Regions from separate parts of the Lactobacillus sp. UBA5813 genome, predicted to be linked through region 4. Evidence: predicted binding sites of a transcription regulator. Region 4 holds the regulator's gene; each other region holds the start of a gene.
The links. Region 4 encodes HrcA, which represses chaperone genes, less so after heat shock. Its sites were predicted from a motif close to TTAGCACTCNNNNNNNNNGAGTGCTAA; they were not measured.
Positions count from the first base shown of each region.

Region 1 (8,035 bases), on a different contig from region 4:
TCCTTAAGTTCTGCCACTTTGTCCTTGTCTTGATCAAAAACATCAAGATAAGTAAAGACAGTATTGCCTTCAACTTTTCCTGGATCTTCAACGTGAATGTGGTTAGGATCAGTGTACATTGACATTACTTTCTTTTGGACAGTCTTAGCATCATCTGACAAGTAAATGCAGTTGCCAAGCGACTTAGACATCTTTGCATTGCCATCAAGGCCTGGAAGACGGCCTGAACCTTTAGGTGGGAAGAAGCCTTTAGGTTCAACCAATACATCGCAGTCGTATACACGATTAAAAGTCCGCACAATTTCACGAGCTTGCTCGATCATTGGTTCCTGGTCATCGCCTACTGGAACTAAAGTAGCCTTAAAGGCAGTGATATCGGCAGCTTGTGAAACTGGATAGTTCAAGAAACCAACAGGAATTGAGTCATTGAAGCCCTTTTGCTTAATTTCTGTTTTAACAGTTGGGTTTCTTTCCAAACGCGATACAGTTACCAAATCCATGTAATAAGCCGTTAATTCAAATAAAGCTGGGATTTGTGATTGAACAAAAATCGTTGATTTTTCCGGATCAAGGCCAACAGCTAAATAATCCAAAGCGACTTGAATCAATGAATTTTGAATTTTTTCTGGATCACGAGCATTGTCAGTCAAAGCTTGCGTATCAGCAATCATAATGTAAGGATCATATTTGCCTTCATTTTGAAGCTTAACTCTGTTTTTCAATGAACCGATGTAGTGACCGATGTGAAGTTTGCCTGTTGGGCGATCACCTGTAAGAAAAATTTCTTTTGCCATAATTTTTTCTCTTTCTATTATTAATTTGCGTTAATCTTTTATCCTTATTATGCTCAATTTTAGCAAAAATCAAGCTATGATTAAACTCTCCTTAAATCAGTTACAATATTAGAGGAGGTGGAGCACATGTGTCATCAATTTCGCTTGCCCGCTTTATATGAGATTTCGCAGTACTTAAAGCATGATTTGAACTTACCACTGGTTAAGCCCACTTTTAACAGTGAGGCTGGCGATATTTTCCCTGGAAAAACCGCACCTGTTTTGCTTTATCAAAATAATCAGCTGCAGCTTGCGCAAAAAACGTGGGGCTATCCAAGTCCCAAGGATAATAAACCGTTATTCAACGCACGAATCGAGCGCTTTTATGAAGCTAAGCCTTCCATGTGGGACAAATCTTTTGCCCGGCAGCGCTGCATTATCATCACCAGTGAATTTTTTGAATACAGTAAAAAAACGTATTCCGCCGGTGATAAAAAATATCACGAATCCTTTAGTTTTTCAGATCGGGAGCATCCCCTAACCCTTATCGCGGGAATCTACGATCAAAATCATTTTGCAATGGTCACCACTGAACCTAATCAGGAAATGGCACCAATTCATAATCGAATGCCACTAGTAATCAAGCCGGAAGAATTGCGCCATTGGCTATTTCAGAATTTTACCGATTTAATCGATCGCCAAAATTTCAAACTGCAGGTTAAACAACTGCCTCATAAAAATTAATTTGGCTCCCCGCTCTAATCATGATAAAATATTGGAGTAATGCGGGTATAGTTAAATGGTAGAACGTCAGCTTCCCAAGCTGAAGATGCGGGTTCGATTCACGCTATCCGCTTAAAAGAAAAAAGTGTTTAGGATTTTTACTAAACACTTTTTTGTTGCTCTAAGTCATAACTACAATGAGCAAACCACTTAAAATTGACAAATACATTGGCATCCATAAAGCTTGCGTATATAAGTAAGACCAGGCAAAAATTGTGCCGAACATAACATCAATTGCTAAGAGCGGCCAAGACAATTGGAAGTTAAGAATACTGAAAACTATACCTGAAGTAATGATTCCCGCAATTGCCGCTAATTTGGTGTTTTGTCTAAACAAATAATTAAATAAAAAGCCAGTTGCCAAATATTCTTGCAAGATCGGCAAAACTAAACCATTGGCTACTATCAAAAACCAAAACATTGGTATGCTTTCATGCTTTAAATAGATAATTTGAAAACCATACCAGCTGATCTTGTTGTATGCCTGCAAATACATCACCATAATGCGCAAGGCTGTTACTAACAGCGTCAATCCAATTGTAAGACCTATATCGCCTAAAAATGACAATGAATGCCGGCGCTTGAAAAAGCGCTGTTCACGGTTAAAACGATAAATGTAAAACAAGCCAACCATCACTGTAATTAAGCCAAATAGGATTAGGTCCCATATTCTAATCGGTGAATTATTGGTAACTAGTTTAACTACACCGACCACCATCAAATAGCCAACAGTATAAACGATATAGCGAATCAAGTTACCCTCTCTTGATTCAGGCGTATTCAAAATTTTCACTCCAATATTCTGCTAATGTATTTATGTGTATCTAAAGCAGATATTATAGCAAAAAATCTTTCTTTTATAAATTAAAGAAAGTACAATTTCGTAAATTTAACATTTTATTGTCACATTATTAATATCATCAATTGCGACTTTTTGACCTGAAATAATAATTAATTGCTCCTGATATCCTTCTACAAAGCCGCAAATATCGGCCTTCAATTTACCATCATCATCGAGTTCTTTTAACTGAACCTGCACGTAATAGTGGTCGCTGAACGCCTTAAAAAGCAACTGACTAATTTCATCTTCATTCATGCTGGGCTTTTTTTGATAAACAATTGCCCGCTTAGCCTTATCCTTATTGATTTTCAAAGTGTGGTCGCTAAGAAAAAAGCCGGCCCATTTTTTCATGCCACGATCCTGATAATTTTTAAAAAATTGCTCTACTTTACGATCAAAATCATTCATAGGCATTGCCACCGTTATGGCCGCCAACTAAAGAACTGCGTTGAATTGCCGTTGCACCTTTCAATAAACTGGAAGCTTTAACCAAACTGGCAAAACCATAGCGCTTGCGAATCTGATCAATCGTTAAATCAAAATTGCGTCTTTTAATTTGCTGCGCCGGCGTCATGAAAAAGTTCAATTGCTGTTCAGTATCTGGAGCCAAATGACTATAGTCGACGCCTAATACGCGGACTGCTTCACCATGCCATTTTTTACGAAAAAGCGCCAGCAATTCATGTACCAATTCACTGTTATCACTCGTTGGCGTAATCTTTTGCTGAATATTAAAACCGCCGCGATGATCGACATGCTCGCGCTCTTCAAAAGAATAACCTACAAATAAGCCAACCCGGCCGGCCTTTAGTCCATGTGCACGAATCCTGGCAGCTACCTGCTCGCCGATTTCTCTGATGACAATTTCAATTTCACGTTGGTCAAAATAATCTCTTGTCAGCACCTGGGAGTTGCCATAGCTTTTACTTACCGGAAAATACTTCTGACTAATAATGCTGCGGTCAACGCCCCAGCTCATTGCAAATAATTGCTCACCGATAACACCGAATTCACGCTTCAAAATCTCCGGATCGCTGTGCGCCAATTGATACATATTATTGATGCCAATGCGGCGCAAATGGTTAGCAGTTCTGGTGTTGATGCCCCATACATCTTCTAAGTTAGGGATTTTCCAAATTGTATCCGGAACGTCAATGTAGTGCCAATAATCAATCATTGAGGTCCGATGCTTAGCTGAAATATCCATTGCTAGTTTTGCCAAAAGCGGATTTTCTCCGATTCCGCAAGTAGTATAAAGACCAAGCGTATCATGAATATCTTTTTGAATTTTATGGCCCACATAATACGGATCATCCCCGAATAAACGCCAAGACTTCGTCATATCAATCATGCTCTCGTCGATTGAATAAACATGGATATCGTCTTCTGCGGCGTATTTGCGAAAAATATCCAGTACTTGCATGCTGCGTTTAATGTATAAATTCATGTGCGGTTCAACCAGCATTAATTTATCTTTTCCAGCTTTAAATGCTGCTTTGGGAATATCACGCGCCCGCATAACATTCGAAAGACCATATTTTTTCTTAGCAAGCGGCGAGGCAGCCATAATTAGTCCTGATCCAAAACTAGAATGAGGCTGATGTGACATTACCGCCAGCACTGCTTTCATCGGATTAATCCCCATGCGCAAAGCTTCGCAGCTGGCAAAAAAGGACTTGTTATCAATCATAAAAATTAAACGATGCGGCTCATAGCGATAGTCATACATCAATCTCAGCTCTTTTCTTCAAACACTTGTTCGATAGTTATATTATACGAACAGATGTTTGAAAAAGCAACAAAAAATAGGAGGCTACTTTACCTCCACAATTGTTACAGAATAGTCTCCAGCTGGCGCTGAAACCGTAACACTGCTGCCGGCCTGCTGCTTCATAATTGCCTGCCCTAATGGCGAATCAAAGGCAGTCTTTCCTTTTGCTAAATCTGCCTCCATCCGACCAACAATTTGATATTCTTCTGTTTCTTCATCATCGTCGAATTTCAAAACGACGGTTGAACCCATGTTGACCTTACCATCGTTCTTAGCTTCAATTACTTCAGCGTACTTAAGCTGCTTGCCTAAATAACGCAAGCGACTCTGCAAGTGACCTAAATCACGCTTGGCTTCAGTATATTCAGTATTCTCAGATAAATCACCCATCGATCTGGCCTGTTGCAAAATTTTAATGCGGCGAGGACGATCCTTTTTTAAACGTGCAATTTCATCTTCAATTTCTTTATACCCTTCTGGAGTCATTTTTTGATAATAAACCATCTTTAAATTAGCTCTTTTCTGTTGTCTATGCTTGATTTTAAAAAATTATCCACAAGGTGTAAAGCTTGTTTAATCAACTTTTTAAATATTTTTAGCACTATACACTTCAGAGTGCTAAATAGTTGAATAATTAATAAAAGCTACTACAATAATCAGTGTAAGGAATGAAAGGAAGTCTTGAATATGGCAAACGAATTGATGAATCGTCACAACGATATGTTTGATGCAATGAATGATTGGTTTGGTTTTCCAAAGAACCTTTTCGATGATAAAGAAATAAGCGACTTAATGCAATCCGATGTCGCTGAAAGTGACAAAGATTACGTTGTAAAGATTGACATGCCTGGAATGAATAAATCAGACATCAATTTAAACTACCGTGATGGGATCTTAAGCGTTGATGCTTCAAGAAAATCATTCAAAGATGAAAGTGACAAGAAACGCAATATTATCCACAAAGAAAGAACCGAAGGACATGTTTCTCGTTCATTTAGATTGCCAAATGTAGTTGCAAATCAGATTCATGCAAAGTATGATGATGGTGTATTGACTGTTACTTTGCCGAAGCAAGCTGCTGATAGCAGTGACAGTTCAATTAAAATTGATTAGTTTATAGAATATTTCAAGAAGTCCCTATAAATTAACAATTTACATAATTCTCTAAGGAAAGTGGATTCAGTAAAGTTAGTCCACTTTTCTTTTACTTTAAATAAAATTAGGCATAAAATAGTAATTAATTTAAGAAAAGATTAAAAGGGAGATTTTTTATGGCTCATGAATTAACTCTGCAAGAACTCGATGAGTTTTCAAAAGAATTCAACGCAGATCCTCAAAATCAAGTTATTGCCCGCGCTGCTCAAAGAAGCGGCGTTCTTGAAGCTTCATATAATGAACGCGTTCAAGGTGAATTAACTCGCGTATTTTCAACTGAATTAGATACTGACAATGTTACCAACCAAAAGCATTCTGGTCGTTGCTGGCTCTTTTCAGCATTAAACATTACTCGTCACTTCTTTGGCAAGAAGTACAAAGCTAAGAACTTCACTTTCTCACAAGCTTACAACTTCTTCTGGGACAAGATCGAGCGGGCCAATATTTTTTACGATCAAGTATTGAAGAATGCTGACAAGCCCCTTGACTCACGTGAAGTTAGGGCTGACTTAGACTTTGCTGGCGGCGATGGTGGTCAATTCCATATGGCTGCAGCTTTGATCGCTAAGTACGGTGTCGTTCCTTCATACGCAATGCCAGAAAATGCCAATACAAATGACACCACCGGCTTTGCTACTGCTTTGGGTGACAAGCTTAAGAAGGATACTCTTGTTTTGCGTAAGTTAAAACAAGAAGGCAAAGACAAAGAAATTGAAAAGACCCGCAAGAAATTCTTGAGCGAAGTTTACCGCATGACTGCAATCGCAGTTGGTGAACCACCTAAGAAGTTTGACCTTGAATACCGTGATGATGATAAGAAGTATCATTTGGAAAAGAACTTAACTCCAACTGAATTCTTGCACAAGTATTTAGGCGATTTGGACTTTGACGACTATGTTGTTTTGACAAACGCTCCTGACCACGAATACAACAAGCTTTACGGCCTTCCAGGTGAAGACAACATCGAAGGTTCATACAGAATCAAGCTTTTAAACGTACCAATGGAATACTTGTCACAAGCAGCTATTGCTCAATTAAAAGATGGCGAAGCTGTTTGGTTTGGTAACGATGTTCTTCGTCAAATGGACCGTAAGACCGGTTACCTTGATACTAACCTTTACAAATTGAATGATTTGTTTGGCGTTAACCTTGATATGAGCAAGGCTGATCGTTTAAGAACCGGTGTAGGCATGGTTAGCCATGCTATGACTTTAGTTGGTGTCGATGAAGACAACGGCGACATTCGTCAATGGAAGGTAGAAAATTCTTGGGGTGATAAATCTGGTGCCAAGGGTTACTACGTTATGAACAACGATTGGTTCAACGACTATGTTTACGAAGTTGTTGTTCATAAGAAGTATTTGACTGCTGAGCAAAAGAAGCTTGCTGAAGGTGAAATTACTGACCTTCCACTTTGGGACTCATTAGCATAAATCAGAATTAAAATACTAAAAAAGGCTTTGAGAAAATTCTCAAAGCCTTTTTTAGTATCAAGATGTGTTCAACATCAAAAAACAAGTTTTTGTGTCCAAGGTTAGCTTGCTTGCTTCGCAATCAAGATGTGTTCAACATCAAAAAACAAGTTTTTGTGTTGAACATCATTCATAACTCTCCGCTACCTTTTGATAATGCTCTACCTCATCGTCACTGCATCTTACAAAGTGACCTGGGCGAATCTCGTGCATTGACCGCGGCTTGCCGTCCATTTCTTCTTTTTGAGCATCATAAGCGATTCTGTGCCGGTTTCTTTCAACCTCAGGATCAGGTACAGGCACAGCAGAAATTAAACTCTTAGTGTAGTCATGAAGCGGTTTGTCATAAACTGCATCTGCCGGACCAACTTCCAGCAATTTACCGAAGTGCATAACCCCAATTCGATCAGAAATAAACTTAACCATTGATAAATCGTGGGCAATAAACAAATAGGTCAAGCCATGCTTCTTCTGCAAATCGATCATCAAGTTAACAACTTGGGCCTGAATCGATACATCCAAAGCAGAAATTGGTTCATCAGCAACAATAAATTTTGGTTCTACTGCCAAAGCGCGAGCAATCCCAATTCTTTGTCTCTGACCACCAGAGAATTCGTGTGGAAAACGACTGGCGTGACTACGGTTTAAACCGACAGTTTCAAGCAGTTCTTCAACCTTTTCTCGACGTTCTTCCTTGTTTTTCACCAAATGGTGAATATCCAGCCCTTCAGCGATAATATCTTCAACCGTCATTCTAGGGTTAAGTGATGCATATGGATCCTGAAAAATCATTTGGGCATCCCGCCGGAAGGCCAATTTTTCTTCACGACTCTTTAAATTCTCAACATTCTTGCCTTCAAAAATCACTTCACCAGCCGTTGGTTTATAAAGCTGCAAAATTGAACGTCCGGTCGTTGTTTTCCCTGAACCTGATTCACCTACCAAGCCAAAAGTTTCACCTTCATAGATATCAAAACTAACATCGTCAACAGCCTTGGTGATTACGCGACCATTTTTAAAGTATTGCTTTAAATGCTTCACTTGCAAAAGCTTTTTCTTTTCTGGCATAAATATCTCCTTTCAGCTGTTACTAGTTTTGCTCTACTTTATCTTGTTCTTGCATTAGCTTAAATTTCTTCCACCGTCTTTGAATTTCCAGAGGTGGTTCTACCTTCGGTGCCCCTGGCGCAAGCAGCCAAGTAGCAGCATAATGCGTATCTGATACCTTAAAGAAAGGTGG
Region 1 covers NZ_DICZ01000014.1:31,967-40,001, forward strand. The annotation lists gene trpS (tryptophan--tRNA ligase) at 1-794, opposite strand, end outside; gene B2008_RS02545 (SOS response-associated peptidase family protein) at 921-1,517, shown strand; tRNA gene B2008_RS02550 (tRNA-Gly) at 1,559-1,629, shown strand; gene B2008_RS02555 (CPBP family intramembrane glutamic endopeptidase) at 1,678-2,340, opposite strand; gene B2008_RS02560 (hypothetical protein) at 2,446-2,805, opposite strand; gene B2008_RS02565 (Y-family DNA polymerase) at 2,798-4,126, opposite strand; gene greA (transcription elongation factor GreA) at 4,211-4,672, opposite strand; gene B2008_RS02575 (Hsp20/alpha crystallin family protein) at 4,856-5,281, shown strand; gene B2008_RS02580 (C1 family peptidase) at 5,440-6,756, shown strand; gene B2008_RS02585 (ABC transporter ATP-binding protein) at 6,922-7,863, opposite strand; gene B2008_RS02590 (ABC transporter ATP-binding protein) at 7,886-8,035, opposite strand, start outside.
Region 1: the regulator HrcA is predicted to act here: its motif matches at 4,764-4,790, upstream of B2008_RS02575 (Hsp20/alpha crystallin family protein).

Region 2 (8,035 bases), on a different contig from region 4:
AAAAGAAGCACCCTTTCGGATGCTTCTTAATAAAAGATATATTTTAAGCTTATTTAATTAACAACTTAGTCTTCTTTTGACTTGGTTTCACCATCTTTTTCTGCTTTTGGCTTGCTTAAGTCCAGAATGGACTTGCCATTCATGTACAAGTGCTTGTCGTCAGCAGTGAATTCAACCTTCTTTGTGTCAGGGTGGCTCATAACAAGCTTAGCAATTGGAGTTTCAAGGTCTTGTTCAACAACTCTTCTAAGTGGACGTGCACCGAAGTCTTTGTCGTATCCTTTTTCTGCCAAAACCTTCTTAGCTTCGTCAGATACAGTTACTTCAATATTCTTCTTGCTAAGAACGTGTGACATCCTCTTAAGGTAAATGTCGATAATCTTGCTCATGTCGTCTTGAGTTAATGAGTTGAATGGAACAATTGCGTCCAAACGGTTAAGGAATTCAGGTCTGAAGTAGTTTTCAAGAGCGTGGATTAACTTGTCTTGATCTACTTTGCCATCCTTAAGCAAGTTGTCTGAGTAGCCTGCGTTTGAAGTCATAATCAAGATTGTGTCCTTGAAGGAAACAGTTCTGCCTTGAGCGTCAGTCAAACGACCATCATCCATGATTTGAAGCAAAGCGTTGAATATTTGTGGGTTAGCCTTTTCGATTTCGTCGAACAAAATCAAGCAGTAAGGTTGATGACGAACTTTTTCAGTTAATTGACCACCTTCACCGTAGCCTACATAGCCTGGTGCTGAACCGATCAACTTGTTAACTGCCATTTCGTCTTGGTATTCAGACATGTCCAAACGAATGAAGTGATCCTTGTTGCCGAAGAGGTTAATAGCTAATTGCTTAGCAAGTTCCGTCTTACCAACACCAGTTGGTCCAGTAAGAAGGAATGAACCTGTTGGACGGTCGTTGTCTTTGAAGATTTGCTTACGAGCAATAGCGTCAGTAATAACATCAATTGCCTTGTCTTGGTCGATAACGACTGCCTTTAATTTGTTAGTTAAATCAAGGTTCTTCTTAGCTTCATCAGCGTGAAGTTCGCTCATTGGAATATTAGTCTTTTCTTCAATCAGCTTGTAGATGTCTTTTTCGCTAACTACTGGAGTTTTAGCCTTGTCAGCAGTCTTCAATTCTTCTTGAAGCTTTTCGATTTCAGTCTTTAATTCTCCAGCTTTCTTGTAGTCTTCAGCCTTAGCAGCTTCGTCTTTCTTAGCTTCTAAAGCGTGAATTCTAGTCTTCAAGCTTTCTTCCTCATGTGGGTCAACTGTCAAAGCCTTCTTGGCACCAGCTTCATCCATCAAGTCAATGGCTTTGTCTGGTAAGTAGCGTCCTTGAATGTATCTTTCTGATAATTCAACAGCTAACTTAAGAGCATCGTCATTGTATTTTACGTGGTGGAAGCTTTCGTATCTCTTCTTTAAACCTTCCAAGATCTTAATTGCAACATCAGTTGTTGGTTCTGGAACTTGAACAGGTTGGAATCTACGTGCTAAAGCTGAGTCCTTTTCAATTCTTTGGTATTCACTAGTAGTAGTGGCACCGATTAACTTCAACTCACCGCTTGCAAGAGCTGGCTTCAAAATGTTAGCAGCGTCGCCGTTGTTAGTTTCTGAGTCAGTTGAACCTGCACCAACAATGTTGTGTAATTCGTCGATGAAAAGAACGATGTTAGGGTTCTCCTTAGCTTGGTCGATAACTTCCTTTAATTTTTCTTCGAAGCTGCCACGTAAGCTTGAACCAGCAACCATATCATTAATGTTAATAGAAATGATGTGCATGTCCTTCATCTTAGATGGAACATTGCCTTCTGCGATTCTTTCAGCCAAGCCTTCAACAATTGCAGTCTTACCTACACCAGCAGGTCCAATCAATACAGGATTGTTCTTCTTGCGTCTTGATAAAATTTCAATTACTTCATCAATTTGCTCGTCGCGACCAATCACTGGGTCGTACTTGTTGTTCTTAGCTTGTTCAACTAAGTCGATCCCAATTGATTTTTCCTTCTTTTGTTGTGGGGCTTGAACCATTCTTTGTTGACTTGGGTTAGCATTTGAGCTCATATTGCTGTAGTAAGCACTTGAGCCATTTGGTGTTCTGTTAAAGTCATCATTAAAGAATGAACGGTTTAATTCGTTAAATAAGTTGTCAAAATCATTGTTAAAGTATGCCATTGCCAAACACTCCCTTATATTTATTTATGTCTTTTTATGAAATTAGCGCTCTCGCTTGTTGAGTGCTAACTCGTCACACTTATAAGTATATCAGGTTATCCACAGATTACAAGCAATTTTCAAAAGTTTTCCACAATTACGCTAATTTTATGCTTTTTTGCAAAAAATATGCTCACAAATGCCGGTATATGGCCATTCTTTGGCCACATAAAATGTTAAAGAAATTCTTAAGATCTAAGATTTTTTGCTTGTTTTTTCGAAAAAGCAATAAAGGTTTTCCACAAAAAAATAAAAAGAGAACCTGAAATTTTATTCAGATTCTCAATCTTTATTTATTGTCTTTTTCTTTGTTTTCTTTCGTCCTGCGGCTAGTGTTCTTGGAATTGGTCTTGCCCAATAGACTATTATTTTTCTTCTTATCTAACAAGTATTGTTTAATCGCTGCTACCACTTCTTTATTCTGTGGCAAATCGGTGTGCGTAGCGTCACTGCCAGTAATAGTTATCTCCGTAAATTGCTTTACTTGATTTTGAAAAATATATTTACCCGCGTGGACACTGGCCTCAGGAACGATTCCGTCTGAGTCGTAATTTTCACCACCGAGTAAAGAATAAACGATTAGATTCTTCGGCAAATTCTTGCGGTATTTGATGAGATCCGACAACATCTGCGTTTTGTGACTAACATTGCTTTCACTGAAGATAAATGGTGAGGCCAAGGTCATTAATTTTTTGATCTTAATATCAGACTTGTAGTAAGAATAGTAATGCTCCAGCCAATACGTCCAGATCAGGCCGCCATTGGAGTGACCGAAGGCCTTAAAATTATTGAATTTGTAGGTTTGTGAGACTTGATAAAAGGCTTCATCCAGCCAGGAAGCCTGTTTTTTGATATTGCTGTAGCCATCATGGTTGTTTTGAAAACCAACTACAATAATGGGCTCATTGTCACCGTGATTAATCGAACCAGAAAAATCAAGGCTGCCATTAGTACCAACTTTAATCTTCAATACGCTGTGAGGATGGGGATTGTTTTTGTTCAAAAGTGCTATTAAAGAGTCAAAACGGTTAATGCTGGCACTTGACCCCGGAATCATAATAAGTGGCGATACAAGCGATTTTCTTCTTTGAGCCCGGTCACGGTTAGTAGTCTTCATCCATGAAAAAGCTGGAATTGATAAGGCAAGTATTATCAGAAAAAGGATAACCAACCATTTAACATTTTTTCGATTAAATTTGAGCTTGGTCATATGCCCTCAACTCCTCACTAATTCGACGACCGATAATAACAAACGGAAGCAGCAATAAAATATCCAGAATAAACAGCAAAATAGTAAAGATAAAGGTAGCCCAGTTGCCGTTAGAGCCAAAGAACGAGATTAAAATTCCCGGTGTTCCCTCAAGAACTGGATAAACTGGTGGCATAAGTAAATGAAGCGAGATTGCGCCAGCAGCAATTAATTCATTAATCGCTGGAATTAAAATTACTGGTAAAAGATAGAGCGGATTAAGAATAAGCGGAATTCCGATTGCTAATCCATTTTTTGCACCAAATGCGACCGGCAGGAGGTTGAGCTTGGCAATATCTTCAATTTCCTTATTATTGGTGTACAGCAGCAAGATAACCGTCAGAGCCAGTGTAATTGAAGCATCCCCCATCAGACCATAGCTTTGAATCATTGAACTGCCCAAGAATTTATAGGGCACATTAGCGGCACTGCCATGACGCAAAGCATAGTTCAAGTTAACCAGAGCGGCACCCGAATTATTGTCGTGGGCAAGGGATTGAACGGGATAGCCGATTCCGCACCACCACAATAGCATTGACAGCATCGTTAGCAAGATGACTACTGCAAGATTGTTAGAGCTGCGCAGGTTGGTAACAATGCTTTTTACAGAGTAGGAATCAAGCAGTCGAATTTTGAAAAAGTACAGAATAAGGCCAAGAACAAGGCCAAACAAGATAGTGACTATTGCCGGTTTAAGCGATTGGCGCGCCCGCTTTTGAATTTCTTCAACATGCTCGACTTTGATATGCACATAATCTTGCCCAAGCCAGCGAAAAATCTGGCCTACAAAATAACCGATCAGCATAGCAATAAGCAAGCCATTAATACTCAGAAATCTTGAATAGAAAGTTACTTGGCTATTGGCGGTTTGAGCATTGCCTGTCAAATAAGCACACAGCATAATTACCAGAACTGAGGTAATCCCTGCCATTGTCGCATCTTTGTGATAAAGCCGTGCGGTATAAACCGCTGAAAAGTAGGCCACATAGATGCCAAAAATACTGAAAGTAACTCGAATCATCCCTGAGGACAAAAAATAGCCCAGATTCCAAATTTGATCAGACATTGAATAATCAAAGTTAAACAAGTTATAGATCAAACTATCAGGTGAGAAAATGCAGTCACGAATTATTTTAAAATAAGCGCCGATTGTCGCTACTGGCATCAGCATAACGAAAGTTCTTTGAACAACTCTAAAAAAAGACCGCCTTCTAAGCCAAAACAGTCCCTGGGTAATATTATTGATCATTCTTGCTGGCTCCTAATTTTTATTATAGACATTATACCTAATTATTCTTGATAAAAAAGTGTCATGTTATAATTATAGGAAAGAAATAAAGGTGAAATTATGGCACGAAAAAAGATCGAATTAGACAAAGATATTGAAAATTTAGTTGCAAAATATATCGACACTACTGAAATTGATTGGAACAAATTAGTTAACAAATCTTTGAAATACTATATTACTAATAAGTTGAATTCAAAAGAAGTTAAAAAGCTTATCAAGGATAGTGATGCGGAATCAGCAAAATACCTTGATGAATATGTTCGCAACAATATTGATAATCACTGGAATATGTAGTTTGTTGTTATTAGCAAAAAAAGCTTGATCTGTAGTGACCCCCGAAATTCGGACACGGATTTCGGGGGTCACTACATTGATCTTTGCTTTTTTGTCATCATGCATAAAAACCACCTTCCTATTTCAAATTATACGGAAGGTGGTTTCAATAAAATATTTTACTGCTCTAAAATAGCGATAATTTAGTTTTCCTTAAGGAATTGGTCACCAGCTAAATCACGGTAAAAGTTGACCATGGTTTGACGGTAATATGGAACAAGCCAGATAAAACCGATTCCCAAAGTAATGACGCTAAGAATAGCCCAACCGATGAAGCTTAACCACAAAACGAACAAATCAGTCTTATGACCATTCATCAAATGACGACTCTTTGTAATTGCTTCCGTCATCGTTGGCGTTTTGCCTGCATCATAAAGATCCTTCATGATGTATGGCGTCATTGCATATGAGAAAGCCTTAATAATCCCTGGAATAATGAACAGAAGCGTCCATAAAATAAGGAAGATCAATTCTACCAAATAAGTGATAAATGAACTCGTGAACTTGCCATCAGTATAAGCACTAAACATGCCTTTGAAGATATTTGGCTGATCGCCTTTGTCTCTGAATTGCAAAAGCGTGTAGTAAACGCCCCAAACGATTAAACCGAGCAGCACGCTAACGATTAAATTAATCACTGATGAAGTCGTGCTTTGATGATAAACAACGCCATTTGCCATTTCATCGATGCGAGTATAAACGATTTCGCGCTTATCAAAAATCAAAGACACAATATCTTCAGCAACATAAATAATCACATATGCAAATAATGACAGACAAACTGCCCAGCCCCAATGACCACGAAGTTGGTCCTTGGCTGCTTGTTTTAATTCTTTTCTGCTCATTTTTCTCCTCCAAAATGATTTCAATTACGTTTTCTTAACTGTTACAGTTTAGCCCACTTTGTATATGAGGTCTAATTTAGGCATAAAAAAAGCCTAATCCCACCAACATTGGAACTAGGCTCACACAGTGAAATACCACCACTTCTGACCACATATAGAAGATAACATTTTCGCTACCGGAGAAAATGACTACTTTCCTTAGTGGCGGTACATGAAAAGTTTAGCATTCAAAATGTTAAAAAACAACACTTCTACCTGCTTAATATAAAAATATTTTTGATCATTTTCGATCTAAGTCAAGCATCATTGTCATGATATGATCAATTCGTTTTTTCAAATATGAAAATTTCTTATGATCAACACGATTAGACTGAATAATGATCATATTCTTACCATCATTTGTAGTACGCAAGAAGGTAAAATATCCGTCTCCCGCACCATTGGCACTCTTAAAGACTTTAGTATTATAAAAGCCACCATTATAATATTTTGGTGCTTTGCCATGATACAAGACAGAGCGACTGCTATTCGTTAGCAATTTGCCAACAAGCATTTCTCTGACAACTTTTGCCAAATCACTATCGGACATTGCCACCGAACCAGCACCTAATTCATTATGAGCATCAGCAACTACTTGCGAATATTTTACCCGGTGGTACTTACCATCAAGGTAGTTATAACTATGAACCCAGCCACTTGCTTTAAGCGCAGCCGGATCTGCCCATAAGAATACTGTATGCTTTAATTTCAATGGTTTAACAAATGTCTTTTCAAACATTTGCTCATATGTCTTTTTCTCAAGCTGAGCTAAAATACCGCACAAATAAACGTAATTGAGTGAAGTATAGTGCCACTTGCCAAATTGCTGCTTATTGAACACGGTCTTCTTCACATCGGCCTTAAAGTTGTCCGCATCAGAGACGAAATCATCAGTTCCCAATGTCTGACCTGACTTGATATCCAGTCCCGAAGTCATATCCAGCAAGTTAGCAATAGTTATTTGATCAGCACCAGCTACAGTTGGATAAAACCTGCTCAATTTCGTCTTCAACGATAATTTTTTAGCCTCAATTTCACGCATGATCATGGCAGCTGTCATTGATTTTTGCACTGAATTGATTAAGTAGCTAGTGTCAGCCTTATTGGCCGTTGAATATTTCAGCCAAGTCTTATTATTTTTGATAACAAGAACCGAGCCTTTAATTCCTAATTGGTCAATAGCATGTCGCACTATTTTTTTTTCTTTTAAATCATCAAGATGATTCTTAGTTAAGTTTAAGCTCTTGACCTTAGTAGTATTTTGCCACTTCTTTGAGTAATAATAATTGCTCATTGAGTAGTCGTAGCGTTCATTAGGCAAACGCATGAACTTTCTTACTGCTTTATCAACAGCAATCCAACCATTCCAGCCCAAGTGAATCGTATCGGTCATGAAATACTTCTTGTTGCCATCTTTTGACAAGTCTTCAATATTTTCAAAACCTTGACTGGTCAACTGTTTTTCTATTTTAGCAACTGACTTTTGATACATCTTCATTGATAAGCCTGTGTACTTAGCCCATTTAGCATTAACAGGCGGAATGATGAACAAAACGTTGGTATGCTGCTTAGCAAATTGATTAAGCATCAACTCAAAGTCCGCATATTCAGGTGACTTGACGTAATCGAAATTGCGTTGACTGCCCTTTAACTTCTTAAGAACTTTCTTTGGCAAACGTGTCCGATAAAAAGTATTATCAATTCCCAAATTATTGGAGTTGGTATGCATTGCTGCTTGTTCATCCGCTATTTTCTTCAAAGCAGCTTCAGAATAAGTCTTAGGCAAAAGCTTTTCTTCCTTTTCAATCTTGTTGATTCTGTCTCGCAATTGGAAGGAGCTGAAGAATTTGTCTTCATTAGCCAGCATCCGTTCACGAGCCTTCAATAAGAAACGATCCCGACTAGAAAGCTTTTTGCCTGCCGCTACTTTTTTCAAGCAAGATTTAATAATTCCTGCTTTTACAGTTGGCATAGATGCAATTCTAGCCGCAGCATAACGATCAGTTTTTGTGTTTTTGGCATGTAGCAAGAAAATGGCCGTCTCAAGTGGAGAATAATACAGATCAAAGGCAGC
Region 2 covers NZ_DICZ01000004.1:722-8,756, forward strand. The annotation lists gene B2008_RS00325 (ATP-dependent Clp protease ATP-binding subunit) at 66-2,168, opposite strand; gene B2008_RS00330 (alpha/beta hydrolase) at 2,497-3,417, opposite strand; gene B2008_RS00335 (PTS transporter subunit EIIC) at 3,398-4,705, opposite strand; gene B2008_RS00340 (hypothetical protein) at 4,805-5,038, shown strand; gene B2008_RS00345 (DUF975 family protein) at 5,221-5,922, opposite strand; gene dltD (D-alanyl-lipoteichoic acid biosynthesis protein DltD) at 6,203-8,035, opposite strand, start outside.
Region 2: the regulator HrcA is predicted to act here: its motif matches at 2,211-2,237, upstream of B2008_RS00325 (ATP-dependent Clp protease ATP-binding subunit).

Region 3 (8,035 bases), on a different contig from region 4:
ATTCATCGGATTCATTCTTCTCAGGTCATGCTATCGGTAATTTGATTATTGCTGCTTTGAATGAAATGCATGGAAATATCTTCGATGCTGTTCAAAGTTTATCAAGGATGATGCATGTCGATGGGCACGTTTTTCCGGCTTCGAATGAACCGTTGACTTTAAATGCGGAATTTGTTGACGGGACTAAAGAATCTGGTGAAACGGAAATTACTTCAAAAGATAAAAGAATCAAACGAGTTTGGGTAACTGACACCGATGATGAGCAGCCAACGGCGGTGCTGCCTGTTTTAGCAGCTATTATGCAGGCTGATGCCGTTGTACTTGGCCCAGGAAGCTTATTTACTTCGATTTTGCCTAACTTGATGATTTCAAACTTAGGTCAAGCAGTTCGCGAAACCAAAGCTGAAGTAATTTATATTTGCAACATTATGACTCAGCGTGGTGAAACTGATCACTTTAGTGATGCCGACCACGTACGCGTTATTAATGAGCATTTGGGCGGACATTATATCAATACGGCATTGGTTAATGGCGCTAAAATCGATATGAGCAAATTCCACCCAGAAGATTATGATGAATACCTTGAACCTGTAAGAAATGATTTTAAAGGTTTAAGAGAACAAGAATGCCGAGTAATTACGGACGACTTTATTGATCAGCGTCATGGTTTGGTCTTCCATGACGGACATAAGGTTGGTAAAGAAATTATCAATTTAGCTTTCGAAGCGATGTCAAGAAAGCGTATGGATGAAGATAATGGCTAGTTATGCTAGCGATGTGAAAAAAGAGCTAACTTCTTTAGAGGTGCATCCGGAACACGCTAAAGCCGAGTTAGCTGCTTTTTTGCGAATGAACGGGGTTTTAAATCTTCACGATCACCAATTTAGTCTAGATATTACAACTGAAAATCCAGCCATTGCTAGAAGAGTTTTTACTTTAATTAAAGTTGCTTTTGGTGTTGAGCCGTTATTGATCGTTTCCCGTAAGATGAAATTAAAGAAGAATAATCAATATCTGGTTCGGCTGCAGCAAAAAGTAAACGATATTTTGGAAGCATTGCAGATTTGGGATCCAGAAAAGGGCTTGATTACCCGTGTACCCGAACGAATTATGAATTCCCACGAAGGAGCAATGTCTTATTTGCGAGGTGCCTTTTTGGCCGGTGGCAGCGTAAACAATCCGGAAACCAGTCGTTATCATTTGGAAATTTATTCTACTTATGAAGACCATAACGAAGATCTGGCTAAGCTGATGAATAAGTATTTTTACTTAAATGCAAAGACAACCAAGCGGCGCAGTGGCTACATTGTTTATTTAAAGGAAGCTGAAAAGATCGGAGACTTTTTGCATATTGTTGGGGCATTGAATGCAATGCTGTCTTTTGAAGATTTGAGAATTATGCGTGATATGCGCAATTCAGTTAATCGATTGGTAAATTGCGATACCGCTAATTTGAAAAAAACAGCAACAGCAGCCGCAAAGCAGGTAGAAGATATTCAACTGATCGATGAGAAAAAGGGCATTGATAGCCTTCCTGAAAAGTTGCAGAATTTGGCTAGATTCCGTTTGACACATCCAGAACTTTCCTTAAAAGAGGTAGCTGAACAAGTACCGGATGGCCCAATTTCAAAATCAGGCGTTAACCATCGCTTTAAACGTTTGCATGAAATTGCTGATAATTTAAGAGACTAAAAAAAGACGAAGGAAATTTTTCCTTCGTCTTTTGCTTTAACTAGCAGAACTATTACTTCTTCTTGTTGACCATAATCTCATCGATCAAGCCATATTCCTTAGCTTCTTCAGCAGTTAAGTAGTTGTCACGTTCGGTATCCTTTTGAATCTTGTCCAAAGGTTGACCAGTAGTTTCGTGCAAAATTTTGTTGATCTTCTTACGGCTCTTCAAAATTTCATCAGCTGCGATTTGAATATCAGTCTGTTGACCTTGAGCACCACCCAGTGGTTGGTGAATCAAAACGGTAGAGTTAGGTAAAGCAAAACGCTTGCCTTTAGTACCGCTGGTCAAAAGAATTGAAGCCATTGAAGCAGCCAGCCCAATTGCAATTGTTGAAACATCTGACTTAATAAAGTTCATTGTATCCATAATTGCAAGACCAGAAGTGATAACACCACCTGGAGAATTGATGTAAAGTGAAATATCTTTTGTATTGTCTTGTGCGTCAAGAAATAATAATTGGGCGATAATTGAATTGGCCATTTGGTCATTGATTTCGCCATGAAGCATAATAATTCTGTCTTTTAATAGGCGTGAGTAAATGTCATAAGCACGTTCACCACGCGCAGTTTGCTCAATAACTGTAGGTACAAGCATATATTTGCCTCCTCAAAAATCATTAGCACTCTTTCAAGTACAGTGCTAATTAAATCACTTACGCACATGACTGTCAAACAAAGTGTATTGATTTTGTATTTTTTATTTCAGCACTTTTATATTACAATAGCATTATCTGAGTATTTAGGTAATGGAGGAAACAATTTGAACTATAAGAAATTTTTAGCCGTAGGTTCAGTTGCGTTGTTTGGTGTTGGCTTATTTGGTTTTGCCAATGGTGTAAATGCTGCTTCTACTGATGAAGCCACTACTAGCAAAAAAACAGATACAACCAAAAAGGCCGCTCAAACAGTAACTAGTTATCAATTAATGACCAAGGTTGCCGGTAGCAAAAACTACACGGTGTGGAAAAATGTTCGTAACGGTAAGGTTTCTACCAAAGTGGCAGACGCAATTAATTTCCGTTATAACCACATTCAATCAAACCAAAGCATTAAAACCAGCAAGTATACTTATTGGTTGATTTATGTCGATGGTCGTCGTGTAGGTTGGGTAAACCAACGTTACTTTGCTCGAAACAAGATTTCTGTTCCTAAGACAGTTTCTTTGGTAAACAATCCAAATTATAGTTTCAATACTAGAGACGCAATTAGCTATGCAACCGATAGCACTGGTACTGTTGTTGACAATACTGAAGTAACAGTTTCAAAAGATACCATTGATTGTGGTACTGCTGGTACTACCAAAGTTACATATTCTTATGGATCAGGTTCAGCAACTTCAACTGTAACAGTTAGAAAGACTACTTCTGAAGGTATTGCTGATGCTGATAAGGTTACAGCTAAGACAGGTACCAACAAGTTACCCAGTTGGGTTAGCCACTATGGTGCATCTTTGAACTACTTAAGTCCAACAGATTTCACCGCAGAAACTAAGACCCACAGCTGGACCAGTGATGATATGACTTTAACTACTAGATTATATCAACCAGTCTTCTTAAGCGTTGAGACTGATACTACTCGTGATGGTAATATCAACCGTGTAGGTCATATTCCAGAAGGGGTTACTGTTTCAGATGGGTGGGCATACACTAGTTTATTAAGTCACATCAACTTGACTTCTGGTCACGTCGTTGGCTACAACTTGAACAAACTTGTAAGTCCATACAACCCACAATATTTATTAACCATGTCACAAAGCAAATTTAATACTTACGTTAAGAACATTAAGGTAAGTCCATATGTTCCAATTGGCCACGGTCAATCAATGGGTGCAAGTTCTAAGTATGTTTACTTATTGGCTAATGACAATAGTAAAGTTGACTCCGATGCTTCTGAAGAAATCATTCAACTTAACAAGACTGATTTAACTATCCACAAGATCTGGACCATTAAATGCTGGAATGGCAGCAGCGCATCACCACGCTACTTCAAGAATGCCGTTATCGTTAACGATTACTTGATGTATGGCCTTTACTACGATTCAACTAAAGATCGTTATGAATACTGGAGATTTGACCGTACCGGTGATAACTGGAACCCAACTATTGTTGGTGCAACCAGCAGCACTTTTGTAGGCAATAACGAACCAGTTCAAGGCTTTACTTATGATTCTACTAACAAGAACTTCTACATTGCTTTTAACGATTTGATCGTTCGTTTAGGCACTGATGGTACTATCAAGAAGTCATACACATTTACTACTGGACGTGAAATTGAAGGCATCTCAGTCAGCGACAACAAGTTATACGCTAACTTGGCTCAACGTGCTGAATTGCTTGAAAGCAACAGTCTCAAGTAAGACAAATAAAAACAGCTAAAGCAATCTTGGCTTTAGCTGTTTTTTTGTGCTTTCTTTTCTAATTTTTGACATTCTGAACACAGACCGTAGATTTCCAGGTGACTGGAAAAGGCATTAAATCCGGTTTGTTTCTCAGCCTCAACTCGCATTTTATTTTCAATCTGATCAAAATTTGGGTAAAAAACATCAGAAATTTTGCCGCAATTTTTACAAATGATATGAAAATGGGGCTTCATGAAAAAGTCATAGTGAGTCGAATTATCACCGTTTTTAATCTCAATTACAATGCCAACACTGATCAGAGTGTTTAAAGTATTATATATCGTTGCCTTGTTAAGCTGCTGATCATGGGCCAGATCGGTATATATTGTATCCACAGTAGGATGATTGTGATGTTCCATCAGATATTCCAGTATCTTTTGTCTAGGCCTAGTTGCCTTTAAATGATGATCATGAAGAATATCTTTAGCACTAGTCAATTTTCTCACCTCATATTTCTAAGCTGAGTTTAGCATTAAAAAAATAAAACCGCCCGAAAAAGGACGGTTTTATTTATAATTATTCTAAATATGATTAACTTAATTTGGCGTCTTGATGCTTTTTGATAGCAGGCAAGATAATACCCAAAGCGATCAAGATAATTGGCGTAATGATATTTAAGAACAAGGTAAATGGATCTGGTGAGTAAATTCCCATGATACAGCAGGCTGCAGTAACAAAGAAACACCAAATTCCGGCTGTGTAGGCCAAGCCTTGATGCTTAGTCATCTGATAAGTAGTGTTTTTAGCAAATTTTTGCTGTTGCTTTCTTAACGCAATGTAGGCTGCAAATACCCAAAGGTAACGCATTGGCATTGTAGTTGAGTTCAATTTAACCAGTTGAGCCATAACTGCTTGAGCATTTGGAAGCAAAGCTTGGGCTACGATTAAGCCACCAGAAAGGATGATAACCATCCAGATACCATTGATATATGCGCCATGTTTGTTAAGTTTCAACAAGCGCTTAGGAATATACTCTTTTGCTTCCTTGCTTCCCAAAAGCATTCTAAGTGGCGCATCGATACTGATTACCAAAGTAGAGAACTGACCAATAACGTTGCACCAAGAATAGATGTACATGAGTAAGCCGCCAACATGGTAGTATTGCCCCAATTTATCAAAGGCTATATATGCACCGTTAGAAATGTATTCGTTCAAGTTGTTGTTAACAACTTTAGGATCAAACATCAAAGCCATAGCAAATGTTCCTAAAATAGCGGATACCATAACCATAATCGCTAAGGCCATCATTGCCTTAGGGAAGTTTTTTGATGGATCTTTAACCTTATTTACATAAGGAGAAATCTTTTCACAGCCACCAACCCCGAATACCAAGATGGATAGTGAGGTTAGGTATTTAACATTGAAAGTTGGCATCAAATTCTTCCAATTCCAGTTAATGCTGTAATAAGAAGCATGTGGATTAAGTGCAGGAGCTGCAAACATCATGATGATGAATAGAATTGACATGATAAACATTGAAGTTCCGGCAACTGTGGCTAAACCTTTAAGAACAGGAATACCACGACTGGCAACCCAGCAGAAGAATAAGAAGACAGCTAAGGTGGCTAATTGTGTGGTAAAGGTTGGCAAGGCATCATACCAATTAGTATTGCCAAAAATGCCCCAAGCCATAGCTCTCAAACCACCGGTACCTTTACTTGAAATATAAACAACGTGACAAGCCCAATAGGTCCAACCTGCATAGTAGGCCCATTTGGCACCCATTGTGGCGTTAACCCATGAGGAAACACCACCTTCGGAGTTTTTAAAAGTAGCACCAAGTTCACCAACCATTAGTGCATAAGGAACAAAATAAAGCAGGAACATGACGATCCAGCTGAAAATAACTCTTGTTCCGTCGAAGTAGACATAACCATTAACAACGTTACCAAAGCCCCAGACAGTTGAGAAGGCCATCATTGCTAAGGTAGTCCACATCATTTTTTTTTGATTATTTTCCGTTTCTACCATAAATATCTCCTATATCTAAAAACAATTGTGAACTTTTTACATTATACTCTACATATATATATAATACCTCTGCATTAATATTCTTCTAATAAAAAACTAGTAATTGATAAATGAAATAATATGCTAAAATACTAGAGTATTAGTTTCTTTTGCTTTGGAGGAATATGAATGAAAAGTAAATGGAAATTTGCTGCCATAGCAGCAGGTATTTTGTTAGCAAGTTCAGTAGGTATCGCAAGCAATGAAACAGTTTCTGCTAAAAGCTACAGCAAAGCTGTGACTAAAATTGCAGGTACAGGCAACTATGCAATTTATCATCGCGTAACTAAAAATGGTCCATCTGGGAAATTTACTTCCACTAAATATTTTAAGAATGGCCAAATTCAATCTAAGAAATACCTTTCTACAAAGAAAGGCAACTTCTGGGATATTTACGTCGATGGACGTCATGTCGGCTGGGTAGTCAAAATTTCTTTGCAAGAAATAAGATTTCTGTAGCCGGAAGCGTTGATTTAGTCAGTGGATCAAGCTATTCATTCCCAACTAGAGACGCAATTAACTACGTTACTGACAGCCAAGGTACGGCCATTAATCCAAGCAAGGTCAATGTTTCTCAAAGTAGCGTCTCTTCAAAATCAACAACTGTAAAGTATAGTTACGGTAAAGCACAAGCTTCAGTGCAAGTAAATGTTCACCAAAATTATCCAGCTTCACCATCCGCTTCAGTTAAAAAAGGCCTTACCGAAGTTAGTCCATGGAAGGGATCATCGAAGAGCTCTTCAAGAAATTGGAACAGTGCACACGGTTATCGCTCAGAAACTACTGGCAATACTTTTAAGAGCAACGGTTTGACATTGAAGACAAGATTGTTCCAGCCACGGTTTGTAAGTTTAGGCTACAACCAAGCTGCAGACACAATGGGTCAAGTTGGCGTTATTCCGGAAGGTATGACTGTTAATGGTGGTATTTTCACTACTTCAATGTTCACTAGCTCATCCAGTCAATATGGCCACTTGGTTTCCTATAACTTAAATGCACTTAAGAGCAAAACTGCTGCACAGAATTTGACTACCATGAAATGGAGCACTTTTAAGAGCTATGCTAAGAACATCAAGGTTTCACCGTATATTAAATTGGGTCATGGTCAGTCTTTAGGTTCATCCAGTGCTTATATTTATGTAATGGCTAATGATAATAATTATAGAAACGGCAATCGTGCAGAAGAAATTTTGCAAATCCGCAAGAGCGATATGAAGATCAACAAGATCTGGACTTTCCAAATCGCAGATAACCGTTACATCCACAACGCAACTTTCAGTGGTGATGGTACAATGTATGCTTTGTTCCATAATGGTGGCAATGGCTACTATAAATACTGGAAGCTTACTTTAAGCAATGACGTTTGGCATGCAACTGAAGTCGGCGCAACAAAAGGCAATTTTGTGAAGAACGGTGCTCCTGTTCAAGGTTTTGCTTATGGCAATGGTCACTTCTACGTAGGCTTTAACGATAATATCTTTAAGGTCGCAGAAAATGGTACTGCAGAAAAACATTACCGCTTCAATGTTCGTCGAGAAATCGAAGGAATTTCTGCAAGTGGTTCTAAGCTTTATGTTCAATTTGCACAAAGAGCTGAATTAACTTCAGGTACTGCAAATTAGTTTTTTAATTAAATGAGCTGTCCTATTTGGGACAGCTTTTTTGTTTCCATATTTAAAATGCGTAAAAAAGTTTTGCTTTTTAAATGTAATGCAAATTTTGACTAAAATACGTTATCATAAATACTAACGTAAAAATTAACAAGAATAGCAAGTAGGATATAGTGATGAAAAACAACAAGTTGCTTCACTAATAAGAAGTGAAAGCTTTATTGAACTAATTAAATATGGCTTGATTGGAGTTTTAGGCTTGGTCGTTGATTTCGGCATATAT
Region 3 covers NZ_DICZ01000044.1:120,282-128,316, forward strand. The annotation lists gene B2008_RS08000 (gluconeogenesis factor YvcK family protein) at 1-764, shown strand, start outside; gene whiA (DNA-binding protein WhiA) at 757-1,692, shown strand; gene clpP (ATP-dependent Clp endopeptidase proteolytic subunit ClpP) at 1,745-2,329, opposite strand; gene B2008_RS08015 (GW dipeptide domain-containing protein) at 2,495-4,090, shown strand; gene B2008_RS08020 (Fur family transcriptional regulator) at 4,123-4,569, opposite strand; gene B2008_RS08025 (APC family permease) at 4,664-6,103, opposite strand; partial or broken gene B2008_RS08030 (hypothetical protein) at 6,272-7,764, shown strand; partial or broken gene B2008_RS08035 (GtrA family protein) at 7,955-8,035, shown strand, end outside.
Region 3: the regulator HrcA is predicted to act here: its motif matches at 2,352-2,378, upstream of clpP (ATP-dependent Clp endopeptidase proteolytic subunit ClpP).

Region 4 (8,035 bases):
ACGTTACTCTTGACAACCTCTTCGATACGATGAAGAAGGAAAACATGAAGGAAGTTGACATCGTTCTTAAGGCCGATGTTCAAGGTTCAGTAGAAGCATTGCAACAATCCTTTGAAAAGATTAACGTTGAAGGCGTAAGAGTAAATGTCATTCACTCAGGCGTAGGTGCCATTAATGAATCTGATGTAACTTTAGCCAGTGCTTCAAATGCCTTTATCATTGGTTTCAACGTTCGTTCAACTGCAACGGCAAAATCACAAGCTGATACTGATGGCGTTGACATTCGCTTGTACAGTGTCATTTACAAGGCAATTGATGACGTAACTGCCGCTATGAAGGGTATGCTTGAACCAACTTATGAAGAAAAGGTCATTGGTAACCTTACTGTTCGTGAAACTTGGAAAGTTTCTAAAGTTGGTACAATTGCTGGTTCCTTCGTTGATAAGGGTGTTGTCAAGAATGATTCCAAGATTAGAGTTATTCGTGATGGCATTGTTAAGTATGACGGTGAAATTGCTTCACTTAAGCGTTACAAAGATGACGCCAAGGAAGTTAAGCAAGGAAACGATTGTGGTTTAACAATCAAGGACTACAACGATATTAAAGTCGGTGACGAATTCGAAGTTTACGAAATGCAACAAGTTGAACCTAAGTAATTTTTAGGGAGGACAAAATGAAACATAGAATTGGTCGAGTTGAAGGAGAAATTCTTCGCGAACTAACTAAGATCTTGCAAAAGAACATTCGTGACCCCCGTCTTAGTGAAGTTACAATCACTGCGGTTGAATGTACGAATGATTTATCATATGCAACTGTTTACTACAGCCTTTTGACTGAAGATCCAGAAAAAGAGCAAGAAGTTGCTGAAGGCTTAGAGAAAGCTAAGGGCATGATGCGTCATTTACTTGGACAAGTACTGACTGTCTACAAAGTGCCTGAACTTATCTTTAAACGTGATAATTCAGTCAAATACGGTTCAAAGATTGACCGTTTGATTGCTGAAGTTAAAAAGCAAGATGCTGAGCGGAACAAATAATAAAGAAGCGCCGTTAGGCGCTTTTTTTCTTGGAAAAGGGTAAACAATGTTAAACGGAATTTTAGTAATCGATAAAGATCAGGGGATGACCAGTGCCGATGTTGTCTATCATTTGCGCAAGGCCCTGCACATTAAAAAGATCGGTCATGCGGGAACTTTAGATCCAGAAGTAACCGGCGTTTTGCCAATTGCCATTGGACAGGCCACCAAGTTGATCGAGTTGATGCATACCAGACCAAAAACTTATCAAGGAACAGGCCTGTTTGGCTACTGTACTGATTCATATGATACCGATGGTAAGATTTTGCAAGAAAAGAAGTTGGAAAGACCATTTAGCAAAGAGCAAATTCAAGCTGCAATGAATAGCTTTTTAGGTGAAATCGAGCAAGTGCCACCAATTTATTCAGCTGTCAAAGTTAACGGTAAACACTTATATGAATATGCTCGCGAAGGCATAGAAGTTGAAAGACCGAAAAGAACCGTTAAGATAGACAGATATCAATTGCTGAATCAGCCGCTGTTTGATCAAGAAAAAGGCCAGGAAAGCTTTGATTTTGAAGTCAAATGCAGCAAAGGCACTTATGTCAGAAGCTTGGTTAATGATTTAGGCGCAAAATTAGAGGAACCAGCTGTTATGACTTATCTTAGAAGGACAGGCAGTTCTGGTTTTGATCTCAGTCAGGCGGTAAAATTATCTAAGATTGAGTCCGACCCCGAAAATGCAAGCAAGCTGATTCAGCCGATTGATGCCTTTTTTAAAGATTACGAGACAATTGACTTATCTTTTGGCAAATGGCTTAAAGTCAAAAATGGGGCAACAATTGAATTAAAGACTGATGCAAAAAAAGTGGCTTTACGCTACAATGGAAAAGTCAAGGCAATATATCAACAAACTACGCATGGCTATCGACCTGATTTAATGTTATTGGCGAATGAATAAAAGTAGGAGGCCATCTTGAAAGTTGTAAATTTAACTTATCCGGTAGAAGACAAGATTGCTAAAAGTAAAATCGTGCTTGCGCTGGGCTTTTTTGATGGCGTGCATTTAGGACATCAGCATCTGATTAACGTTGCTAAAAATATTGCGGAAGAAAAACACTTGCCATTAGCGGTAATGACTTTTGACCGTCATCCGGTGGAGGTGTATGCTGATGATCATGCTTTTCAATACATCGATACCGTTGATGAAAAAGCAGAAAAGATGGCCAAGTTAGGTGTTGACTACTTTTTAATCATGAAATTTACGAAGCAATTTTCTCAAATTTCAGGACAAGACTTTGTCGATCATGTATTGGTAGCGTTAAATGCTGAAACGGTTGTTGCCGGTTTTGATTATACTTATGGTCCTAAAGACGTTGACAATATGGATAATTTGCCTGTCTTTGCTAAAAAGCGCTTTGAAATCATAAAGGTGCCAAAACAAACTTTTGATGGCAAAAAGATCGGCTCAACTGAAATCCGCAAGGCCATTGATGAAGGCAAAATGGAATTGGCCTATGATCTATTGGGTCACCATTACGTGATGAGTGGAATTATTGGTCATGGTAAACGCAATGGTCATAAGTTGGGCTTTCCAACTGCAAATTTAGTCTGGCAGAATAAAAAGGCAATTCCCAAAATTGGAGTTTATGCTACCAGAACGAAAGTTAACGGCCAATGGTACGAATCAATGACGAGTGTTGGCTATAATGTGACAATCGGACAAGAAAAGCGCATCTATATTGAATCGAATATTTTTAACTTTGATGAAGATGTGTATGGCAAACCGATGGAAATCAAATGGTATAAATACACTCGGGGTGAAATCAAATTCAATAGTTTGGCCGCTTTGAAGAAGCAGCTCAAGAAGGATCAAACCGAAATTAAAGCTTATTTTGCAAATCATCTTGATAAATAATTGATAAGGTGGTATATTTAACACATCAATTGAAATTTAATTTTAGAAAGAAGGATCGCCGTTGCGTCTTTAATCTTGCAATCAAAACATAGTTGAATTTAATTCTTTTAATTAAGGAGATACTATGCACTTTTGGCAAGATTAAAGGTAGACGGGATGCTTCTTTTTTTCATACGAAAAGAATGAGAGAGTCTGTGCTTGCTGGAAGTGCAGACTCTCTTTTTGCGTGAGATGATTTGATGAGCACAATAAAGATTACAAAACTCTCTTTTAGATATGAAGATTCCAGTGACAATATTTTTTATGACTTAAATCTGAATTTGGATAGCAGTTGGAAATTAGGTTTAGTAGGTCGAAATGGAAGAGGCAAGACTACTTTTTTGAATTTGCTGAGAGGTAAACTGAAAGGTTTAGGTCAGATTCAAAGCAAGCTCAGTTTTTCATATTTTCCTGTTGAAATAAATAATCCTGACAATATTACTTTGTATGAATTACAAGATCAAACCTCTTTTGAACAGTGGGAACTTAAACGTGAATTAAACTTGATGGATGCTGATCCCAATCTGCTTTGGCAACCTTTTGATACTTTAAGCGGTGGCGAACAGACCAAGGTATTACTCGCTTTGTCATTTACTAATAAGGATGCTTTTCCATTAATCGATGAGCCAACTGATCATTTGGATGAGGATAGCCGCGAGCAGGTTGTCCAATATCTTAAGAAGCATGATAAGGGTTATATCGTTGTTAGCCACGACCGTGATTTCTTGAATCAGGTGACCGACCATATCTTGGCTATTGAAAATACCGAAATTCATTTATATCAGGGTAATTATGCTGCTTATGAGGATACGAAAAATAAGCGCGATGAATTTAACCGTGAAAAGAATGCCAAGCTGAAAGGCAAAATCAAATCTTTAAATAATAAGAGCGTTCAGTTTAATAATTGGTCAGATAGTATCGAAGCCCAAAAGTACTGTGGAATGAAAACACAACACATTCTTAATAGAAGAACAAGACTGAACAAAGGAGCAATTGGTCATGCTGCAGAAAAAATGATGCGTAAAGCTAAAAATGTTGAGCACCGAATGGACAAAGCACTTAATGAGAAAAAAGGCCTCATGACCAACATCGAAGATGTGCCAGACTTAACAATGAATTTTCATCCGAATTATCATCAAATTTTGTTAGAAACACAGCATCTAAATTTAGAAATCCAAGGAAAGAAGCTTTTCCAGGATTTAAACTTGGTAGTCCAAAATCATTGTGTAGTTTCGCTTGAAGGCAAAAATGGCTCAGGTAAATCAACGTTTTTAAAACTGCTACTGGGACAGGCAAGGGACGTCAGTTATCAAGGCAAGTTTGAGCTTACAAACGGCCTATCGATTTCGTATTTGCCACAGGATTTTACTGAGTATACTGGGACTTTGAAAGAATTTGCGAATAAGCAAAAAATTTCTTATGAAGAGCTGCTAAATAATCTCAAGAAGATGGGTTTTCCAAGAGAAAGTTTTTCTACCAAGATTGAAGAGATGAGCATGGGTCAGCAAAAGCGTGTTGCGATAGCTAAATCATTAGTTGAACCAGCTGACTTATATTTATGGGATGAACCGGCAAATTATCTTGACGTTTTTAATCAGGATCAATTGATTAAACTGCTTAAGGAAAATAAGCCAGCTATGCTATTGGTTGAACACGACCAGTACTTTATTCAGCAGGTGACAGGCCGTCGGATTCATCTTAAAACTTTAACTTATAAAAAAGTCTAAAGAAAATTAGCACTCGTGTTGCAATACTGCTAGTTTTTAGTATAATATAATTTGTTAGCACCTGAGAGATACGAGTGCTAAAAGTGAGGGCGATGTTTATGTTGACCGAGCGTCAAGAATTAATACTAAAAACAATCATTCAGGATTTCACGCGTACTAACGAACCTGTCGGTTCAAAAACCGTGATGACACAGCTACCAATCAAAGTATCAAGTGCCACGATTAGAAACGAAATGGCAGTACTGGAAGACCAAGGCTTAATTGAAAAAACGCACTCTTCCAGCGGCCGGATTCCTTCTAGTGATGGTTATCGTTATTATCTTGATAATTTGGTTGTACCGTTGCAGCTTTCTGAATCAGTTTACAATCAAATAGTTGATCAATTAGATCGACCATTTCATCAAGTCAATGAAATTATGCAGGAAGCAGCAAAAATCCTTTCAGATTTGACCAATTACACTGCTTTTGCAGAAGGACCGGAAAGTCACGATGTAACGATTACGGGCTTTAGAATAGTGCCTCTTTCTAATCGTCAAATTATGGCGATCTTGGTCACCAGCGATGGCAATGTACAAAATCAGATTTATGCTTTACCGCACAATGTTCATGGCGATGAAATTGAAAAAGCAGTCAGAATGATCAATGATCAGCTAGTTGGCAAAAGATTGAAAGAAGTAACGCCAAGCTTGCTGAAGGCTTTGTCTTCAAAGAGCGTTGGTGGTGAGCATGCCGGCGAACTATTATCATTAGTTGAAGATGTGATCAAAGATGCAGCCAGCGAGCAAATGTATGTCGATGGCCGAATTAATCTTTTGAATAATGCTTCTGAAAATGATGTTAAAGATTTGCGTTCGCTATATGAATTAGTTGATCACAATGATCTGATCTCTGAATTATTAAATTGCAGTCCAGAAAAGGACAGCAAATATCCGGTTCAAGTAAGACTGGGTTCAGAACTTCCAGATGAATTGATTAAAAATTATAGTTTGCTGACTGCAGAATACAGCGTTGGTGATCACGGCAAAGGCACAATCGCTTTACTGGGACCAACCAATATGCCATATTCACAAATGATCGGTTTGCTTGAATACTTTAGAAACGAGCTAGCCAAGAAATTGCTCGATTATTATGGAAAATTTCAATAGACAATAAAGGAGGTTAGCCGTGAGTAAAGAAGAATTTCCAAGTGAAAAGAACTTGGATAAGGATAAAGAAGTTCCTAAAAAGGCTAAGACTGAAGATAAGAAGAAAAAGGGCGAAGCAAAGAAGGCCGATGATAATGCTAAAAAGCTAGAAGCTGAAATTGCTGCCTTGAAAGAAAAGAATAAGGAACTTGAAGATAAATACCTGCGTAGCGTAGCTGAGATTCAAAATGCTCAAAACCGCTATTCAAAGGAAAGAGCTCAACTTATCAAGTATGAATCACAAAGCTTGGCAAAAGATGTTTTGCCAGCCATGGACAATTTGGAAAGAGCATTAAGCGTAAAAGCTGACGATGCTGCTTCTAAGCAACTCCAAAAGGGTGTTCAAATGACTTTGGATTCACTTGTCAAAGCCATGAAAGCCCATGGCATCGTTGAGATCGATGCTGAAGGCGTAGAATTTGATCCGACATTGCATCAAGCTGTTCAAACAGTTGCTGCTAAAGATGATGATCAAAAAGGCCACGTTGTTCAGGTTTTACAAAAAGGATATCAATATAAAGACCGTACACTTAGACCAGCAATGGTTGTAGTTGCACAATAGAAGAGAGGAGTTTAACTTATGTCAAAAGTTATTGGTATTGACTTAGGTACTACCAACTCAGCAGTTGCAGTACTTGAAGGTAAAGAACCAAAAATTATCACTAATCCAGAAGGTAACCGTACTACTCCTTCTGTAGTTGCATTTAAGAATGGCGATATTCAAGTTGGTGACGTTGCAAAGCGTCAAGCAATTACCAACCCAAACACTATTGTTTCAATTAAGCGTCACATGGGTGAAGCTGATTACAAAGTTAAGGTTGGCGACAAGGAATACACTCCACAAGAAATCTCAGCCTTTATTTTGCAATACATCAAGAAGTTCTCAGAAGACTACTTGGGTGAAAAAGTAACAGACGCTGTTATTACTGTTCCTGCTTACTTTAACGATGCACAACGTCAAGCTACTAAGGATGCTGGTAAGATCGCTGGCTTGAACGTTAAGAGAATTATCAACGAACCAACTGCTTCAGCTTTAGCCTTTGGCCTTAACAAGGACCAAGATGAAAAAGTTTTGGTTTACGACCTTGGTGGTGGTACTTTCGATGTTTCCATCCTTCAATTAGGTGACGGTGTCTTCCAAGTATTGTCAACTAACGGTGATACTCACCTTGGTGGTGATGACTTTGATAAAGCCATCATGGATTGGTTGATCCAAAACTTTAAGGATGAAAATGGCGTTGACTTGTCTAAGGATAAGATGGCAATGCAACGTTTAAAGGATGCCGCAGAAAAGGCTAAGAAGGACTTGTCAGGCGTATCATCAACTCACATTTCTCTTCCATTCATTTCTGCCGGTGAATCAGGTCCACTTCACCTTGAAGCTGATTTAACTCGTGCTAAGTTTGATGAATTGACTGATGACTTGGTACAAAAGACCAAGATCCCATTTGACAACGCTTTAAAGGATGCCGGCTTGACTGTAAATGACATCGACAAGGTTATCTTAAACGGTGGTTCAACTCGTATTCCAGCCGTTCAAAAAGCTGTTAAGGAATGGTCTGGCAAGGAACCTGACCACTCAATCAACCCTGACGAAGCTGTTGCTTTGGGTGCAGCTATTCAAGGTGGTGTTATCTCAGGTGACGTTAAGGACATCGTTTTGCTTGATGTTACTCCATTGTCACTTGGTATTGAAACCATGGGTGGCGTCTTTACTAAGTTAATTGATAGAAACACTACTATTCCAACTTCAAAGAGTCAAATCTTCTCAACTGCAGCAGATAACCAACAAGCCGTAGATATTCACGTACTTCAAGGTGAACGTCCAATGGCAGCAGATGACAAGACGCTTGGCCGCTTTGAATTAACTGACATTCCACCTGCACCACGTGGTGTTCCTCAAATTCAAGTTACCTTCGATATCGACAAGAACGGTATCGTAAATGTATCTGCTAAGGATATGGGTACTGGTAAGGAACAAAAGATTACCATTAAGAGTTCATCTGGTTTGTCTGATGAAGAAATCAAGAAGATGCAAAAGGATGCTGAAGAACACGCTGACGAAGATAAGAAGCGTAAGGAAGAAGCAGACCTTAGAAATGAAGTTGATCAATTGATCTTCACTACTGACAAGACTTTGAAAGAAACTAAA
Region 4 covers NZ_DICZ01000015.1:16,102-24,136, reverse strand. The annotation lists gene infB (translation initiation factor IF-2) at 1-656, shown strand, start outside; gene B2008_RS02805 (ribosome-binding factor A) at 674-1,036, shown strand; gene truB (tRNA pseudouridine(55) synthase TruB) at 1,083-1,976, shown strand; gene ribF (riboflavin biosynthesis protein RibF) at 1,992-2,933, shown strand; gene abc-f (ribosomal protection-like ABC-F family protein) at 3,173-4,699, shown strand; gene hrcA (heat-inducible transcriptional repressor HrcA) at 4,798-5,844, shown strand; gene grpE (nucleotide exchange factor GrpE) at 5,864-6,445, shown strand; gene dnaK (molecular chaperone DnaK) at 6,464-8,035, shown strand, end outside.